Regions from separate parts of the Corynebacterium tardum genome, predicted to be linked through region 2. Evidence: riboswitches for the same ligand, from Rfam matches in the RefSeq annotation. Region 2 holds a riboswitch; each other region holds the start of a gene.
What was found. Region 2 has a riboswitch for thiamine pyrophosphate ahead of ACLI1P_RS06755 (bifunctional hydroxymethylpyrimidine kinase/phosphomethylpyrimidine kinase). Riboswitches for the same ligand answer to the same signal wherever they lie in the genome.
Positions count from the first base shown of each region.

Region 1 (6,309 bases), 310 kb from region 2:
TCACGGTGTGCATCTCCTTCGCTCATAACCCAGGGTGAACTCGCCTCAGCTTACTTGCTTCGGCCGGCACACTCGCTCAGGCGCGCGCGATAAATTCCGCGTGTGCCTGCGCCACATTGCGGTAGCTCATCCGGTGCTCTGGAGTGGCGCCGAGGCGAGCGATCGCTGCCTGGTGCACGGCAGTGCCATAGCCCTTGTGGCCGGCGAGCCCGTAGCCGGGGTAGCGCGCATCCAGCTCACCCATGAGCCGGTCGCGGGAGACCTTCGCCAGGATGCTGGCAGCCGCGATGCACCGCGCCGCGGCGTCGCCACCGATGATCGGCAGTTGCGGGGCGGGGATGCCGGGGACCCGGAGGGCGTCGGTAAGCACATAGCCCGGCCGCACCGCCAGCTGCGCCACCGCCCGGCGCATGCCGGACAGGTTGGCGTGCTGGATGCCAAAAGTGTCCACGTCTTGCGCATCGATGTGCACCACCGCCCACGCCACCGCGCGCTTCTTGATGACTGGCTCCAGCTTCTCCCGCGCGGCGGGGCTGAGCTTCTTCGAATCATCCAGGCGGTCGAGCTCCGGGAGGATACGCTGGGGCAGGATGCAGGCCCCTATAGTCACCGGACCGCAGCACGCGCCCCGCCCGGCCTCGTCGACGCCGACCACGGGCCCCAGACCGGCCTTATCCAGCGCCACCTCATAGGTGCGCTTCTGCTTCAACCTGCGCATGCGGCTACAGCTCCGCGCGGTCGACGCTCTGCAGGCGGCTAAGCGGCAGCACGACGGCCTCCACTCGGCCCCGCACGGCGTCGAGAGGCACCGTGCCCTGCTCCTTATCCCCCAGGTGCGCGCGCGAATCCAGGGAATTGGTCCGGTTGTCCCCCATGACCCAGAGGTGGCCCTCCGGCACCGTCACGGGGCCAAAGTAGGCGCCCCCGCAGGCCACAGAGCCGGCGCGGTCATCGATGGGGATCTCCGGCGGGTCGAGCACGAAATCCTGGTTGATAGGCCGGCCATCCACCATGACGGACGGATCGCCCTCCTCGCAGGACACCGTCTGGCCTGCCGTGGCGATGACGCGCTTGACCAGAATGTTCTCGCCGTTGGGCACCAGACCCACCACCGCGCCCAGGTTCTGCACGCCGCGCACCAGCACGTTGCGGGAGCGGGAGACCTCGAAGGAGGTATTCCACGATTCCGGTCCGCTAAAGACCACCACGTCCCCGGGCTGCGGCGGGGAGAAGTAGTAGCTCACCTTCTGCACCACGATGCGGTCATTGCTGCACCCAGGGCAGCCATGCAGGGTGGGCTCCATGGAGGAGGACGGGATGAGGTAGAGCCGCCCCACGAAGGCCTGGATCAGTGCCAGGAGAACAAAAGTGAGAAGGAGCGCGGGGAGGAAATCCCGCGCGCGCGGGCGGGCCTTAGGACTGGATGTCCAGGTCATCGACCCCACCGATGCGGTTGAAGGGGAAGAACACGAACATCACCTTGCCGCGGACATTCTCCACCGGGATGGTGCCCTGGTACTCATCCTGCATGTGGTAGCGCGAATCCGCCGAGGCCGTGCGGTTATCACCCATGACCCAGATGTTGTCCTCCGGGACGGTCACCGGGCCGAAGTAGGCGCCACCGCAGGCGTTAGAACCGGTGGACTCGTCCACGCGGTAGGTCGGCGGGTTCTGGACGTAGTCTTGGTCAATGGGCTTGCCGTCCACCATGACAGCCGGGTCGCCTTCCTGGCAGGACACGGTCTGCCCGCCCGTGGCGATAACACGCTTGACCAGAGTGTTCTCGTCCGGCGGGGTGAGAGAAACGTAGCTCAACGCGTCCTGGATGTGGTGAATCACCGGATTCGAGGAGCGCGGCGACACCCAGTTGGTGTCCCAATCCGGGGTTCCTTTGAACACGACGACGTCGCCAGGCTCCGGGCCCTTATCCCCGTAATAGGAGACCTTCTCCGTAAAGATGCGGTCGTTGGTGCAGCCCGTGCAGCCATGCAGGGTCGGCTCCATAGAGCCCGAAGGGATGACATACTGCCGGCCCACGAAGTTCTGGAACACGCCCACCACGGCGAGCACGCAGACCACCACGAGCGCTGTTTCCAGCAGCCACGGCATCTGCTTCTTTTCCTTGGCAGGAGCCGCCGCGCTTGCCGACGCCCCCGTGTCCCCCACCGTCTCCTCGACGGCAGGCTGGGCACCTTCAGTAATGTCGTTGTCTTTTTCCACGGGCTAAATCCTAGCAATCCGCCTTCTGCTCACCGCGCGCGGCGCACGAAAAAGCCCCCTGCTCCCTCCCACTAGAGCCAGCAGGAGGAGAACAGGGGGCTTGGCGAGGGCGCCGAAAGACTAGCGGCGCTCCTTGATGCGGGCCTTCTTACCGCGCAGGTCGCGCAGGTAGTACAGCTTCGCACGGCGAACGCGGCCGCGGCGAGCAACCTCGATGGAGGCGATGTTCGGGGAGTGAACCGGGAAGGTACGCTCCACGCCGATGCCGAAGGAGACCTTACGCACGGTGAAGGTCTCGCGGATGCCGGAGCCCTGGCGGCGGATGCAGACACCCTTGAAGAGCTGGGTACGCTCGGTGGTGCCCTCGATGACCTTGACGTTAACGTCAAGGGTATCGCCCGGGCGGAAGGACGGGATATCGTCGCGCAGCTGTGCTGCGTCAACCTTGTCAATGAGGTTTGCCATTGAATGTTTCCTTTTCAGTTTAAGACAGAGGACCCTGGCGCCACCTTGTGGCGGCTGACCGGTTCGTGCCTGTTACATAGAACATCGCTATCTTTCCATACCCCGCCCCCACCGGCCAAATTGCCCAAACGCCTGACACGGCTGCGGTGAGCATTCTATGGTGGTTTACGCACTGATACACCCCACGGGTGCCCACAGGAAGTGGGCTGAGAGTGGCGCTGACACCGCGCCTGCACCGTTCGAACCTGTCTGGTTAGCACCAGCGAAGGAAGAGAGGAGCAGCCATGACGGCTACCCACAATGAGATCCATCCCAAGCACTCCTACTCCCCCATCCGGGAGAACGGACTGGAGGTTCCGGAAACCGAAATCCAGCTGGATGATTCCCCCACCGGCCCCAACGAGCCATTCCGCGTCTACCGCACGCGCGGCCCGGAGTGCGAGCCCGAGGTGGGCCTGCCGGCCTTGCGCGCAGAGTGGATTGCAGAGCGTGGCGACGTGGAGACCTACGCCGGCCGCGCCCGCAACTTGGCCGATGACGGCCGCTCCGCCGAGCGCCGCGGCGCCGCCTCCCAGGAGTGGAAAGGTGAGCGCCGCCAGCCATTACGCTCTCAGGAGGGCAAGCGGGTTACCCAGATGCACTACGCGCGCCAGGGCATCATCACCAAGGAGATGCAGTTCGTAGCCCTGCGCGAGCACTGCGACCCGGAGTTCGTGCGCTCCGAAATCGCGCGCGGGCGCGCCATCCTGCCCAACAACGTCAACCACCCGGAATCCGAGCCAATGATCATCGGCCGCAACTTCCTCACCAAGATCAACGCCAACATTGGCAACTCCGCGGTGACCTCCTCCATTGCCGAGGAAGTCTCCAAGCTGCGCTGGGCCACGCGCTGGGGCGCGGACACGGTCATGGACCTCTCCACCGGCGATGACATCCACACCACCCGCGAGTGGATTCTGCGCAACTCCCCGGTCCCGATCGGCACCGTGCCCATCTACCAGGCCCTGGAGAAGGTAAACGGCGTAGCCGAGGACCTCACCTGGGAAGTCTTCCGGGATACCGTCATCGAGCAGTGCGAGCAGGGCGTGGACTACATGACCATCCACGCCGGCGTGCTGCTGCCCTACGTGCCGCTGACCACCGAGCGCGTCACCGGAATCGTCTCCCGCGGCGGTTCGATTATGGCTGGCTGGTGCCTGGCGCACCACAAGGAGTCCTTCCTCTACGAGAACTTTGATGAGCTGTGCGAGATTTTCGCGCGCTACGACGTCGCCTTCTCCCTCGGTGATGGCCTGCGCCCGGGTTCTTTGGCGGATGCCAACGACACCGCCCAGTTCGCCGAGCTCAAGACCATTGGCGAGCTCACCCGGCGCGCCTGGGACTACGACGTCCAGGTCATGGTGGAGGGCCCCGGCCACGTGCCGCTCAACATGATTCAGGAGAACAACGAGCTGGAGCAGGAGTGGGCCTCGGAAGCCCCCTTCTACACGCTGGGCCCGCTGGTCACCGACATCGCGCCGGGCTACGACCACATCACCTCCGCCATCGGCGCGGCGAACATCGCCATGGGAGGCACGGCCATGCTGTGCTACGTCACCCCCAAGGAGCACCTGGGCCTGCCCAACCGCGATGACGTCAAGACCGGCGTTATTACCTACAAGCTCGCCGCCCATGCCGCCGACGTGGCGAAGGGCCACCCGGGTGCGCGCGCCTGGGACGACGCGATGAGCAAGGCCCGCTTCGAGTTCCGTTGGCACGACCAGTTCGCGCTCTCACTGGATCCGGACACCGCGCAGGCTTACCACGATGAAACCCTGCCCGCGGAGCCGGCGAAGACCGCCCACTTCTGCTCCATGTGTGGCCCGAAGTTCTGCTCCATGCGCATCAGCCAGGACATTCGGGATACGTTCTCCGATTCCCTCGGCATGCCCAGCTTCCCGGGGCAAGGCTCCATCGACCCCGACGTCGTCGCCGCGGCCCGCGCGGGCGAGGAGCGCAAGTCGGAGGAGTTCAAGGCGCAGGGCTCGCAGCTCTACCACGAGGAAGACGGGGTCCATGCCTGATCTTCGCTGCTACTTCGTCACCGGCACTGCGGACTCCCCTGCGGATATCGTGCGCATCGCTGCGGCGGCGGCCCGGGGCGGGGCGGGCATCGTGCAGGTGCGCTCGAAGCCGATTTCCGCGCGCGATCTCTACCTGCTGGGCCGGGACGTCGCCCGCGCGGTGGCAGCGGCGAACCCGGCAACGCGTGTGCTTATCGACGACCGCGTGGACGTCGCCCTCGCCCTACGCCACGACGGCGAGCCGGTCCACGGCGTGCACCTTGGCCAGGATGATCTCCCCGTCGAGCAGGCCCGCGCGCTCCTCGGGCCGGACGCGATTATCGGGCTCACCACGGGTACCCGCGAGCTCGTCGAGAAAGCCAACGAGGTTGCTGACCTCATTGACTACATCGGGTGCGGCCCGTTCCGGGCTACCCCGACGAAGGATTCCGGCCGCCCGCCCCTGGGGCTTAACGCCTATCCGGAGCTGGTCGAGCTCTCCCGGGTCCCGCTCGTGGCCATCGGGGATGTCACCGCCGACGATGCCGCAGCTCTCGCGGCCACGGGCGTGGCCGGCCTCGCGGTCGTGCGTGGCATCATGCATGCAGACGACCCGGAGGCCTACTGCCGCGAGCTCCTTTCCGGCTTCGATGAAGGTGCGCGATGAGTACTGCATCTGACTCCACCGTCATCGTCGTCGGCGCCGGCGTGGTGGGCCTGGCCACCGCGGTGGAGCTTGCCTCCCGTGGCCACGCGGTCACCGTGCTCGACCCCGAGCCGGCCTTCGGCGCCACACACTTCGCCGGCGGCATGCTCGCCCCGACAGCCGAGGTGGTCTACCAGCAGGATCCGCTCTTTCCGCTAATGCGTGCTTCCGGCACGTGGTATCCCGAGCTCATCGACCTCGTTGCTTCCCACACGGACGTCCCCACCGGCTACCGCGATGAGGGCACGCTCGTCGTCGCCGCCGACCGCACAGATGCCCAGCACCTTACTGAGCTAGCTGATTATCAATCTCTCCACGGCATGGAGGTCGAGCGCATCACCGTGCGCGAGGCCCGCCGCGCCGAACCGCTTCTCTCCCCGCGGCTAGCAGGTGCTGTGAGCATCCCGGGCGACACCCAGGTCTTTCCCCGCCAGTGGGCGGCCGCACTCCTAAGCGCAGCCCAGAAACTCGGCGTTCGCTTTTTCCGCACGCCCGCCCACGCCATCGATGCCGAACACGGCGTCGTGCGCACCCCCACCGGCGAGTTCCACGCCGATGACGTCGTGTTGGCCGCCGGCCTGGGCGCGCGCGACGTCGAATGGGCACAATCGGCAGGGCTAGAGCGCTCTCCCCTGCAGCTGCGCCCGGTCTACGGCGATATCCTGCGCCTGGGTGTGCCAGAGCACCTTCGCCCGCTGCTGAACCGCGTGGTCCGCGGTTTCGTGGAGGACCGCCCCGTCTACCTTATTCCGCGCCACGATGGCACCCTGGCCATCGGAGCCACCACCCGGGAAGATTCCCTGGCCTCCGCCCAGGCCGGCGGGGTCTACGCCCTGCTGCGCGACGCCATCCGGCTCCTCCCCGCCGTCGAGGAGT
Region 1 covers NZ_CP177104.1:1,716,333-1,722,641, forward strand. The annotation lists gene ACLI1P_RS08255 (DUF2469 domain-containing protein) at 1-4, opposite strand, end outside; gene ACLI1P_RS08260 (ribonuclease HII) at 77-718, opposite strand; gene lepB (signal peptidase I) at 723-1,436, opposite strand; gene lepB (signal peptidase I) at 1,414-2,109, opposite strand; gene rplS (50S ribosomal protein L19) at 2,341-2,685, opposite strand; TPP riboswitch at 2,860-2,974, shown strand; gene thiC (phosphomethylpyrimidine synthase ThiC) at 2,970-4,748, shown strand; gene ACLI1P_RS08285 (thiamine phosphate synthase) at 4,741-5,394, shown strand; gene thiO (glycine oxidase ThiO) at 5,391-6,309, shown strand, end outside.
Region 1: another riboswitch for thiamine pyrophosphate. It lies ahead of thiC (phosphomethylpyrimidine synthase ThiC); the one in region 2 lies ahead of ACLI1P_RS06755 (bifunctional hydroxymethylpyrimidine kinase/phosphomethylpyrimidine kinase).

Region 2 (6,309 bases):
GCTCCGCGCGGCGTTGATCTCCGGCCTCATTGTCCTGGGCTGCGTGAGCGTATGGTTCTTCCACCTCGACAGGCCCGGACTGTCGTTTACGCAGCGCTGCGCGCAAGCGATGACCCGGGCGGTTGCGCACCTGCCGCGCACGGTGCTCGCTATTCTGCCGGCTGCGCTGATGATTCTCTTCCCGTTCTTTGCGCCGGGCCAGTGGGGCAGCTACCTATTTTTCCTCGCGGTAGTAGGCCCTGCTCTGGCCATCTATCTAGCGGAGCTGGCCCTCCAGTGGCCTGAGCTCTCCAGCAGCGGTGGCGCGTAGAGAAGCCGCCAAGGAAAGAAGCCAAGACATGACAAAAGGGGTGCTGACAAGCACCCCTTTTTTGCTCTTCAGCCGGTGTCGGCTTAGGACTCCTTGGCCTCTTCTTCCTTCTGCTCCTTGAGCAGGCGGGCAGCTGCCCGGCGGCGGGAGCGCAGGTTCTCAATGCGCTCCGTCAAAAGCTCATCCAGCTCCTCAATGGAACGGCGCTCACGCAGCATGTCCCAGTGGGTACGCGGCGGCTTCGCCGGCTTGGACTCCACGCCCTCGCCCTCGACGAGGGTGCCGAGCTTGCCGTTCTTGCACATCCACTCCTCGGGGATTTCCGCGTCGTCAGCGAAAGGCACCTCGTAGATATCGCCGTCCTCAGTGCGGTACTTCACCATCTGGCGCGGAGCCAAGTCGTGGTCGCGGTCGGTTTCGTAGCTCACAGCGCCCATGCGGCTGCCGCGCAGTACGCGATCTGCCATGCAACATCATCCTTTTCAAGCAGTGTTAAAGCATTGAGGGTCCAGGATCGGGTTCGACCTTTATCACCCAAAGTTCCACCAGTATAACGAATGCTGCTTGGGCTTTGTTCCCAGCCCAAGGATTATGGGCTAAGGTGTGTGGAGTGATTGGTACACAGGACCGACAGCATGGCTCGCCTCGGCGTAACGCTGCGGCCACCTGCCAATGGTGCGGCAAGGAGATCGCACAGGGAGGCCGGGGCCGGCCGCGCAAGTTTTGCTCGCCGTCGTGCAAGCAGCGCGCCTACGAACAGCGCAATAACGTCGCCGGAACCCAGATCCCGGCGGATGCCGTTATCTTGACGCCAGAGAAGGCTGATCGCCTCCGGGACGGCTTATTTGAGTTGCGGTGCTGCGCTCAGGACGTGGCAACGGCGGCGTCGGAAAGCGCCAGCCCAGAAGAGATAGAAGAACTGTGCGCCGAGCTGGTCACGCTCGCGCGCAAGCTCGAGGAATTGAGATAGGACGTATGAAATCGTTGTTGGGAAACCGAAAGCTCGTCATCACCATCTTCGTGGTGTTGATTCTCGCTTCCTCGGCGCTGGCCTTCGGGCCGCTGGTGTTCTCGTTGGTAATGGGCAGGGGAGTCAAGACTGAGCCGGTCAACGCCGAGAGGACCCAGGCCGCCACGACAGATCTGGAAGGCGAGTGGAACGTGGTCAAGGGCTCGCCCTACAACTTCACCTCTGCCGGTTTCACCATCGATGAAATCCTGCCCGCAGACAAGCGCACTACATCCGGCTCCACCAAGGACGTCACCGGGCAGGCCACGATCAAGGGCTCTACGGTCGAGGACGCCACGATCACCGTTGACATGGCGACGCTGACGACGGACAAGAAGGTCCGCGATCAGAACATGAAGTCCAAGCTCTTTGAAGTAGACGAGTTCCCAGTGGCGACGTTTACGCTGACCGAGCCGGCGGACCTCTCCGCAGTACCTGACGACGGCTCCGCGGCCACCGTCTCGCTCACTGGTGACCTCACCATCCATGGCGAGACAAAGCAGGTGACCAATGATTTCCAGGTGGTACGCGACGCAGACACCGTCGTGCTGGGCGGCGACATTCCGCTCAACCGTCTCGATTACGGCGTGGAAACCCCGGAGATGATCGCGGCCAAGATCTCCGAGGTCGGTGCGGTCAACGTCCGCGTGACTCTCCAGAAGTAGCGACGATGGGCTACCGCCGCCTGATCCCCGCCCTGTGGGTGCGCCTCGTCGTCCTCATTGCCTTTGGTATCTTTGTCCTCACGCAGGACATGCCGTGGCTCGCGGCCCTCGCCGTGGTGCTGGGGCTTTTAACGATAGGCCAGCTCGTGGCCGCCTACCGCCAGCGCTAAGATCGCCGCGGGGCACTAGAAGCGCCGGTCCGCCTGGTCGAAGAAATCCACCTCGTGGATGCAGGCGCTGATGTAGGCGCGCTCGGCGCGGGATCGCGTTTCTTCGTCCGCCCGCGCCAGGGCTTGCTCCACAATCTCCAGGCTGCGTCGAACGCTGCCCAGGAAGTCCTCACCGCCGTAGACCTTAAGCCACGCGTGGTAGGGGTGGTCTTCCGAATCGTGCTCTGCCAAATAGAGGCCCACCTCCGCGTACAGCCAGTAGCAGGGGAGCACCGATGCCGCTGCCACCACGTAGTCATCGGTGTGGGTGCAGCGGATCAGAAAGTCGGTATAGGCGCTGGTGACTCGCGACGGCGCCGAGGAGACCCTTCCCTGGAGCCAGGTGCGGTGGAGCTCTGCTTCTTCTGCGAGGCAGCCATAGGCGCTTTCTGCCCAGTGGAGCTGTTCTTCGGTGCTCGGCGCCAGGCTAGCCAGCCGTGCCAAGGCCTTCGAGTAGGACGACAAGTACTGGGCGTCCTGATCGAGGTAGAAGGAAAACGCCGACTCATCCAGGGCACCGGATCCTAAGTCCTCGATGAAGGGCAGAGCCACGATAGCGTCCCACTGCGCCGCCGCGATGTTCCAGAGGCGCTGGGTGTGCGGGCCGGCTGCGGCCACGCGGGGCTGCGCCGCCTGTGCCTCTTCCTTGAGCGGGCCGGCGAGGTGGGGTAGCGGCACCGCGGAGGCTGCCCGCATGAGACGCTGGGCGCGATGGAAGTGGTCGACGGGGCCGTGACCAGTGCCGACGCGGAGCGCATCGGCGTGTGCAATGGCCTCATGCAACCACTGCGTGGACCACTCCAGGGCAGCCGCAGCATCGTCGCCGGCGCCCAGCCGCGTGGCCAGCGCCGAGGACAACGAGCAGCCGGTGCCGTGAGTGTTCTTGGTGTCCACGCGAGTCGATTGCACCCGGTGCACCTGACCGTCTGGGGCCACCACGGCGTTATCAGCACACCGCGAGTTCAAGTGACCGCCCTTGACCACAACGGCGGTGCCGGCCTCGCGCGCCCACGTCGTAGCGGTAGCAATGGCCTCGTCCAAACTGCGGGCTTCCTCGGTCTGAGTGAGCACCGCCAGTTCCTTGAGGTTCGGTGTGATGACATCCGCGCGGCGGCACAGCTCGCGCACGGCTTGCTCTGCCTCTTTTTCCAAGAGGCGGTCACCGCTGGTAGCAACCATGACAGGGTCAAGGACAACTGGAACGGACGGATCGAGGCCGTCGAGGAACTCCGCCACCACGTGGGTAATGCTGGCGTCAGCCAGCATGCCGATCTTCACCGCATCAATGGCCACGTCATCGCGAACGGAGTCCAGCTGCTCGCGGAGAAAGTCCACCGGCGGGACATGGACGCTGCGCACGCCCTGGGTATTTTGCGCCACCAGGGCGGTCACCACGGACATTCCATATCCGCCCGCGGCGGCAATGGCCTTCAAATCAGCCTGAATTCCCGCCCCGCCGGTTGGATCGGTGCCGGCAATAGACAGGACACGGGGGTAGGCGCCGCGCGCCACAAAGTCGTTCACAACTATCCCTTCGCTAGTGCTAACTAAGTGCAGGTTCAATGGGTCTATATCTCAGCCACACCACGTGCGGCACCCCATGTTGTGAGCCACAGCCTAACAAAGACGCACAGGTAGCGTGGGCACAATGCCCAGATTGTCTACTTCCGTGCGCCGCAGGGACTTAGTCTGGTAGCTAGTGTGGGAGCTCGTCGAAGCTATCCATCAGCTCCGCGCTGGGCACGAAGAAGTTGGTGCCGGTCAGCGCCGTGGAGAAGTCAAGGATGCGGTCGTAGTTGCCTTCCGGATCGCCGATGAACATGTTGCGCAGGCGCTGGTTGATGTGCTCCGGATCCTTGGCGTAGGCGATGAAGTACGTTCCCATTTCACCCGCGGCGAAGGAGCCAAAGACCATGTTCTCGCGGTAGATATCCTCATCCAAGTCATTGAGCGCCACGTGCGAGTTCGATGGCTTCGTCTCCTCATCCAGCTCAATATCGTCAGCCTTGGTGCGGCCGATCACGCGTTCTTGTTCCTCGGTGCTCAGCTGATTCCACGCGGCCAAGTCATGAATATATTTCTGTACCGTGACATAAGATCCGCGTGGGTAGTCAGCATCGTCTTCCAACAAAACCACGCCCAGGGCTTCATCGTCGAACGGGTTAGCCGTTCCGTCCACAAAACCCAAAAGGTCGCGCTGATCCAGGTACTTGAATCCTTGCGTCTCATCGACGACCGTGGCGTGCGCGCCCAGCTGGTCCAGCACGTGGCGAGCCATCTCGTGGCACAGGTCGTAGGAGTTGGCGCGGAAATGCAGGAGGATATCGCCAGGCGTGGCGGGCGCATCGTGCGCGGCGTGGATAGCCTCGAAGTCTTTGAGAAGGCTCGGGCGCGGAGCGCTAGTTAGACGCGACCACATGGAGGCACCGATGCCGACCACAGTATATAGATTTCCGTCATTGTGACGGAATTGCACCGACTTGTAGGTGCCGGTAAATCCGGTCAACATATCCCGAGTTGCCTGTTCGCCGCCGGGGGCGATGTTCAGGACAAGAAAGAGAGCTGCGCGAGAAGGTTTGTCTACAACGTGTTGAATAGGCATAACTCCCAGACTAGCGCCGCGAGCCACGCCCGCGCTGACGACACCCGCTCACCGGTGCGCGCCGCTAGGCGGATACCGCTGGATAGCACACCGACACGCGGCAAGCGCCCGCGCGGCATAGATATAAGGAACGGGGCCCAGGCGGACAGCGCGGCACTGACAGTATGCCAAAGCCGGGTGGAGTAAGCCGCCGCCGCAAGTGTCAGCATATGTAATTGTCCGATAATGTACATTATGTCAGATTATATGGACGCCCCACACCTCCACCGTGCCCGTCCGAATCACCTCATATGCCACACCTTGAGTCCTGACCCATGGTTCCCGGCAATGTCTAGAGCGCGCTTGTCGACGCCTCCATGTCTACCGACGTGCGCCGGTCGGCACGACGTCGACAAGCACTCGGCCCAACGCCAGTCTCAACGCCAGCTTCAGCGCCCACTCCAGGACCCACTCCAAGGCCACACCCTCGTCCCAGACAGTGAAACCTCGACACTCTGTGAATGTTTCACGTTGTGGGACTTGTATTCCAAACAGTGAAACGATAGGATTCCTTCCACAACCAATCAACCTATTGAAATCCCCAAGGAGGCTGCTCCGATGACTGCAGTGGACACCGCGCCGCAGACTCAATCAGTTCCCGCGCCTGCAGAGCTCACCCCACGAGACCGCGTGCGCGTGGCCGTGGCGTCAACTATCGGCACCACCATCGAGTTCTACGACTTTTACATTTATGCCACCGCCGCCGTGGCGGTGTTCCCGTTCCTCTTCTTCCCTAAGACGGATGACCCGACGGTAACGCTGCTGCAGTCCTTCGCCACTTTCGGACTTGCCTTTATCGCTCGCCCGCTGGGCTCCGTGGTCTTCGGCCACTTCGGCGACCGCATCGGCCGCAAGGCCACTCTGGTGGGCGCGCTGCTCACCATGGGTATCGCCACCTTCTGCATCGGCCTGCTACCTACCTATCAGACCGCCGGAATCATCGCCCCGGCGTTGCTGGCACTGATGCGCTTCTGCCAGGGCTTGGGCCTGGGCGGCGAATGGTCGGGTGCGGCGCTGCTGGCCTCCGAAACCGCCAAGGACGGCAAGCGCGCGTTTGCCGCAATGTGGCCGCAGTTCGGCGCACCATTCGGATTCCTGTTGGCCAACGGCTTGTTCCTGTTACTGGTTGCGACCATGGACTACACCCGCGGGGATACTACCGGCGCCTTCATGCAGTGGGGCTGGCGCCTGCCCTTCCTGTTCTCTGCCGTCATGGTTCTCATCGGCCTGTATGTGCGCTTGCGCTTGGAGGAAACTCCGGTCTTCCAGAAGGCCGTGACCCAGGGCAAGAAGGCCAAGACCCCAATGGTGGAAGCCTTCAAGACCTCCTGGAAGCCGATGATCATCGGAACCTTCGTCATGCTCTCCTGCTACACCCTGTTCTACCTGGTCACTACGTGGATCCTCTCCTACGGCATTGGTGATAAGGCCCAGGGCCTCGGCCTGGGCATCCCGTACCTGGAGTTCCTAGAGAT
Region 2 covers NZ_CP177104.1:1,403,268-1,409,576, forward strand. The annotation lists gene ACLI1P_RS06730 (hypothetical protein) at 1-310, shown strand, start outside; gene ACLI1P_RS06735 (RNA polymerase-binding protein RbpA) at 394-777, opposite strand; gene ACLI1P_RS06740 (hypothetical protein) at 921-1,280, shown strand; gene ACLI1P_RS06745 (YceI family protein) at 1,286-1,984, shown strand; gene ACLI1P_RS06750 (hypothetical protein) at 1,990-2,154, shown strand; gene ACLI1P_RS06755 (bifunctional hydroxymethylpyrimidine kinase/phosphomethylpyrimidine kinase) at 2,170-3,705, opposite strand; TPP riboswitch at 3,705-3,804, opposite strand; gene ACLI1P_RS06760 (Dyp-type peroxidase) at 3,890-4,795, opposite strand; gene ACLI1P_RS06765 (MFS transporter) at 5,393-6,309, shown strand, end outside.

Region 3 (6,309 bases), 980 kb from region 2:
CCCAGGACAGATCGGCTTGGGCAGCCTGGTGAGAAAAGTACTGCTTTTCCTGCTCTTCCCAGGTCTCGAACCATTCTTCGTAGTCCGGATCGCGTTGCAAGGCGCGCTCGCGGCGCAGCTCGCGCGGGCCGTCGATGCGCACGGTGACCACGGAGCCACGCTCACGGGCGGCGGCAATGTTGGCCTCGGTGACTGACCCGACGCCTTCGACAATCAGGTCGTCGCGCACATCCAAGCTGGCCCAGTCCTTCGGGGCGTTGGCCTCCCAGTCCCAGCGCCAGTAGCCCGGGTTGTTTTCCCGCAGGACCTGTTCGGCCACCATGGCGGAGCCCTCTTCCAGCCCGCGCCAGCCCGGGTAGAACTCGTCGAGGTGTACTACGCGCCAGCCGGTGCGGTCCGCCAGGGACGCCGATGCCCAGGTCTTGCCGGCGCCCGAGGGGCCGTCGATCAGCACGGTCACCGGCCGCATGGGGCGCTTGCGGGAGGCCGCGAGCTTGACCACGTCCTCCAGCAGCCTTTCTAGCTGGTCGTCGTAGTCGGCGTCGTGCGCGTCCTGCATGGGGGTTCATCACCACTTCTGGGTTCAATCGTGCTCTGGCCCTTAGAGCCCGAAGAATCTCCAGGCTCCGCTGAGCACCGAAACTACCACCGGAAGCGCGGCTAGCACTACGCCAAAGGCCATGACCAGCCAATCCCGCGCCGCAAGGCGCGAGGGGCGCGCCCACGTGCGTTGCCCGCCACCGGGTGGTGTGCGCCCAAAGCCGCGCGCCTCCATCGCCGTAGCGAGCTTGCCGCCGCGACGCAAAGCCAACACCAGCAGCCCGAAGGACATGGTGATGAGGTGTTTAATGCGGCCCTCATCAGTCAGGCCGCGCGCTCGCCGGGCCATGCCCAAGAACTGCCAATCTGACTTGAACAGCGTCATCATCCGCACGCCCGCCACCGCGCCGATGACGAAGCGGGAAGGCAACTTGAGGATTTGGGAGAGGGCGTCGCCCAGCTCGGTGGGGTCGATCGCGCGGGCCAGCACCACCATGGGCAGCGCCACCGCGAACACGCGCAGGGTGATGGCGATGGCGAGTTCAATGGAGTTATCGCTGACCGTGATGAGCCACAGGGTGAAGTATTCGCGCCCACCCGGGGCACCGTAGAGCAGCATCGAGATGCCTGAAATCGGGGCGATAAGGAAGAGGAACCAGGCGGCCTTGACCATGCGCAGCCAGGACACCCCGCACAACGGCCCCAGCAGCAGCGTCAGCCCCAGGGAGACCGCCGCGGAGACCCAGTCCACCGACAGCAGCAGCGGGCTGACCCACGCAAACATGAGGAAGATGCGAGTCAGCGGGTTCACCCTGGTGAGAAGACCGGCGGGCGACGCACCCTTCGCACTCACGGACGTCGGATTAGCCACGGGTCACCTCCACTCGGTGGTCGCCAAGGGCGGCGATGAAGAGCGGATCGTGCGTCACTGAGGCAATCGTCGTGCCGTCGTCCACCATGCGGCGCAACAGCCACACCAGCTCGCTGAAAGTGCGGGGGTCTTGGCCGAAGGTGGGTTCGTCGAGAAGCAGCACCTCCGGCGCACTTACCAGGGCCGTCGCCACGGACAGGCGGCGCTTCTCCCCGCCGGACAAGGTGAAGGGGTTGGCGTTGAGGAGGTGGGAGAGCCGGAGGGCGTCGACAAGCTCCGCAATGTGCGCTTCCGGAACCTCGCGGCGCATGACCTTCGGGCCCACGCGCAGCTCCTCCGCCACGGTGCGGGCGACGAACTGGTGCTCGGGGTTCTGGAAGACGAAGCCGATGCGATCAGCCAGCTGACGGGACTTCCACTGCAGCGGCGAGCCCTTGAGGCCGCGGCGCACGAAGTCCGCCACGCCAATCTCGCCCGACTCCGCCGGCAACAGCCCGGCCACCGTCATCATCCACGTGGTCTTGCCCGCACCATTTGGCCCGGTGAGCACCGTGGATGCGCCCCGCGGCAGGCTAAAGCTGCGCGGCGGCCCGAAGCGCGTGACCAGGTCCGTACTCCACAGGGCGGGTTCACGGCCCACGCCCGCGCCCCGCGCCGACGGGAGATCCGCCACCGTGCGCTCAGCCACGACCTCAGCGAGCGGCCCGTCCGCCACGATGCGCCCATCCTTGAGCTCCACCGCACGGTCGAGCACCCCGTGCCACGCCGCGTGCTGGTGCTCCACCACGACGAGTGTGGCACCCGTGCGCTCCGCCATGGCGGCTACTGCCTCGATGACCTCGCGGGCACCCTCCGGATCGAGGTTGGCTGTGGGCTCATCCAGCAGCACCACGCCCGCGCCCATGGCAATGACGCCCGCCAGGGCAAGGCGCTGCTTCTGTCCGCCGGAGAGCTGCGCGGTGGGAAAATCCAGGTCGACGTACGGACCGACCATATCCAGGGCCGCGCCGACGCGCCGCCAGATCTCCTCGCGCGGGTAGGCCAGGTTCTCGCAGCCAAAAGCCACGTCATCTCCAACCCTGGCAGCAATGACCTGGGAGTCCGGGTCCTGGAGCACCAGACCCACCGGGATGGTCCGGCCGGGCTGTTCTACCTGCCCGTGGGAGTCCTCCAGCAGGATTTCGCCGACACGAGTACCTTCATCGTCCCCGCCCAGCACGCCGGCGATGGCGGCGAGCAGCGTGGACTTTCCGGAGCCGGAGTCGCCGCACAGCAGCACCTTCTCCCCCGGCTCGATGGTCAGATCAATATCCGCCAGCGCCGGCGCGGTGCGCCCAGCGTGCGTCCAGCCGTACCCGCGGGCAGAAATCCGCGTAGCACCGGCAACAAAATTCTCCATAGGCTTAAGGCACAGGGGGGTTACAGTCACGCGTAGGCCCAAGGGGATTGGCCTACCCGTGACAAAGGAGTGAAAGGAAAATACAGGGAATGCGGGGCGACGCCTACACGGTGTGCTGTTCTCGGCCCACCGCAAAGCGGTCCAGCGCGCCGGTCTTCGCCAGCGCCTTGACCACGAAGAAGCCCACGGCTCCGGCCAGAATCGCTCCGGAGATGCTCAGGGTAATGAAGTAGATGATGTTGAACTGCAGCGTCTTGCCCAGGTTTCCGGAAGTAAACAGCTCCAGGACGAATGCGCCCCAGCCGGCCGCCATGCCGCCGAGCATGGCTACCCCCAACCCGAAGCGGCGGTAGAGGAAGATAGCGAGGACGATCTCCACACCGATGCCCTGCGCGATGCCGGAGTACACAGTACTAATACTCCACTGCGAGCCCAGCAGGGTGGAGACAACCGCGGCAATCAACTCCACGTACAGCGCCGCACCCGGCTTGCGGATAACCAGCCCGCCGATCACACCACCGATGAGCCAGATACCCGTGGCGATTCCGCCCAGACCCGGCGTGAGCGCGTCCATGGCCTGGAACCAGGCGTAGCCCACCGTGTTCCACACAAAGAACACGAGGCCACAGGCCACACCGAGCACGGATGCCACCACGATGTCCACGATGCGCCAGTTCAGGCTGCGCTGCGGCGTGGCACCTGCGGCACCGGTAGTAGATACAGAATTCATTTTTCCTCCCTCTCGCCGGCATTACCCGGATCAGGTTCGACGGTTCACCGCTCCCGCGGCGTCTCAGCCTCCCCTAACACCCCTCGTGCCCGCATGCGCAGCCGCGCACACAGCACAAAGCGTTCAGGAAAAGCACCCGTGACGTTAAAATTGATTGGCTGCACCGCCTCCCCAAGGAAAGCCGACAGCCAGTGAAAGAACACTTCGAAAAAGCATCCACAGCTTAGCAAGCGCCCGCGCGCCCACACCACTCAGTATTCGCGTCCGCCCAGCAACAGCCACCGCTCCCCGCAGCCTAACGAGACTACCGATACGCATGTGCTTGCCGACGTCTACCGGGACCAGCCCAACTCCCCCACTTCTAGCGACCCGGGACCAGCCCCGAACGCCAGAAAACTGCGCAGTGCCCCGTCGCGTCCTCTGACCTACGCGACGGGGCACTCTGAGACCGGTTCTAAGTGCGCCGGCCACCAAGGGAACTCTCGTGTAGTGCTTAAGGAAAGGAAAAGCTTCTCGAAAGCCCCAAGTCTGTATTGAAATATCGTTACTGTATTTCAGCAGAATTAACTCTATGCAAATTATTCTTCGAGAGGATAACAGAACGGTTACGCGTTAGGAAAGTAGCATATGCTCTTCCCCTACGCGAACCGTCCCTACTCAAACAGTGAGAGGCAGTAGTTAAAGGCCATAGTGTGCAGCCCCCGCCGCCACAGCAACGCCGTGACTGCGGAACTACTGGAAATCCCTTCGACTTTAAGGAGCGGGAAGATAACGCCCTTCCCGAACGGCGGCGCCATCACAGGTGGCGCAGCCTGTTGCTCCTCTTACTTGGAAGAACCCTCAGAGGAACCGTCCGAAGAACCAGCACCCGGGGTGCAGGCATCAGCGATGAGGCCGATAGCCAGCGCACCAGCAGCAATCAGGGCGATGGAGCTAGCGTTCAGACCGAAGCGCTTGAGCTGAGTGTCGAACGCAGCAGCCTGACCAGCCAGCGGGCCCTGGAAGATGCCAGCCTGCTTCTGCAGCTGGGTGTTCAGCGCCTGAATCTGTGCATCAATCGGTGCCACGAACTCCTTCAGACCCGGAATGTTGAGCTGGGAAGCCAGACCAACCGGGATGAGGAACAGCAGCGGGATACCAGCGCCCAGGCCGGTAGCCAAGCAACGCTCACCAATCTTGGAGGACAGGCTCTCGTCACCCTCGTCGTCACCAGCGGCGGCGCCGGTGCCGGTGTTGTCCTTCGGCTCGGTGATCTCGATGTCGATGTCACCGACCTTTTTGCCGTCCTTGTCCTTGACCTCAACGGTGGCGTTCTGGGCCTTGGTGCCCTCCGGGACGGTCACAGAAATCTCGCCGGTCTCCGGGTCAACAGTGACCTCGGCACCGTCGATAGCCTTGCCGTTCTCACCGATGACCTCACCAGTCATGCCCTCGGTCGGGTTCTTGACCGTGTCATCCAGCTCGTGGGACTCACCGTCAGCAACAACCTTGTCGGTGGTGGAACCAGCGTCGATGGACGGCTTCTCGGCAGCGTCATCCGGCTTCTCCGTCAGGTCAGCAACACCGTTGTCGTTCTTGTCGGTGATGGTCTTGGAGTTCTCATCCGACTCGTCAGCATTCTTGATGCCGTCATCGTCGGAGTCCTCCTGACCGTCCTCAACACCGTTGCCGTCGGAATCCTTCTTCTCCGGATTCAGGCCAGCAGCCTTCTCATCCTCATTGTTGACGCCATCGCCATCAATGTCGGTGTCCTCGGAATCCGGGATGCCGTCGCCGTCGGTGTCCTTCTCCGTCAGGTCAGCAACACCGTTGCCGTCCTTATCGGTGATCTTGTCAGAATCAGCGTCAGACTCCTCAGCGTTGGTCTTGCCATCGCCATCGTTGTCTTCCTCGCCGTCCTTGGTGCCGTCACCATCAGAATCCGGGTTCTTCGGATCCAGGCCAGCAGCCTCTTCATCCTTATCGTTGACACCGTCATTGTCATCGTCGGTGTCCTCGGAATCCGGGATGCCGTCACCGTCAGTATCCTTCGGCGCAACTTCTTCGGTGTCAGTCTCACGGATATCCGGGGTGCCGTTCGGCCCCTCGCCATTACCATTGACGCCCTTGTCGGTTACGCCCGGGTTACCCAGGCCGTCGTTGTCGGTGTCGTCAGCGCGACCATCTTCCGGAACATCGGACTCCTCAGCGTTGGACTTACCGTCCTTGTCGTAGTCCTCTTCACCGTCAGACTTGCCATCACCATCAGAGTCGGTCTTCAGCGGGTCAGTGCCGATTTCCTTCTCGTCATCGTTGTTGACACCGTCGCCGTCAGCATCAGCATCATCCTTGTTCTCGATGCCGTCGCCGTCCTTGTCACCGGTCGGACCATCCTCGTTGTCCTCATCAATCAGGTCGGCCTTCTTATCGCCGTCCTTATCGGTGATCTTGTCGGAATCAGCGTCAGACTCCTCAGCGTTGGTCTTGCCATCGCCATCGGCGTCCTCGTCGCCGTCCTTCGTGCCGTCACCATCAGAATCCGGGTTCTTCGGATCCAGGCCAGCAGCCTCTTCATCCTTATCGTTGACACCATCGTTGTCATCGTCGGTGTCCTCAGAATCCGGGATGCCGTCACCATCGGTATCCTTCGGGCCTTCCGGAGTGGTCGGGTTGGTACCCGGCTCTTCGGTCTTATCCGAGTTGTTGTCGTCCTGGCCCTTCTTGTGACCATTAACCGGAACCTCAACCACGGCCTTACCACCATCAAGATCCGGATCCTCAACAGTCACG
Region 3 covers NZ_CP177104.1:428,119-434,427, reverse strand. The annotation lists gene ACLI1P_RS02060 (hypothetical protein) at 1-559, opposite strand, end outside; gene ACLI1P_RS02055 (energy-coupling factor transporter transmembrane component T family protein) at 602-1,411, opposite strand; gene ACLI1P_RS02050 (ABC transporter ATP-binding protein) at 1,404-2,810, opposite strand; gene ACLI1P_RS02045 (ECF transporter S component) at 2,914-3,540, opposite strand; TPP riboswitch at 3,529-3,690, opposite strand; gene ACLI1P_RS02040 (hypothetical protein) at 4,365-6,309, opposite strand, start outside.
Region 3: another riboswitch for thiamine pyrophosphate. It lies ahead of ACLI1P_RS02045 (ECF transporter S component); the one in region 2 lies ahead of ACLI1P_RS06755 (bifunctional hydroxymethylpyrimidine kinase/phosphomethylpyrimidine kinase).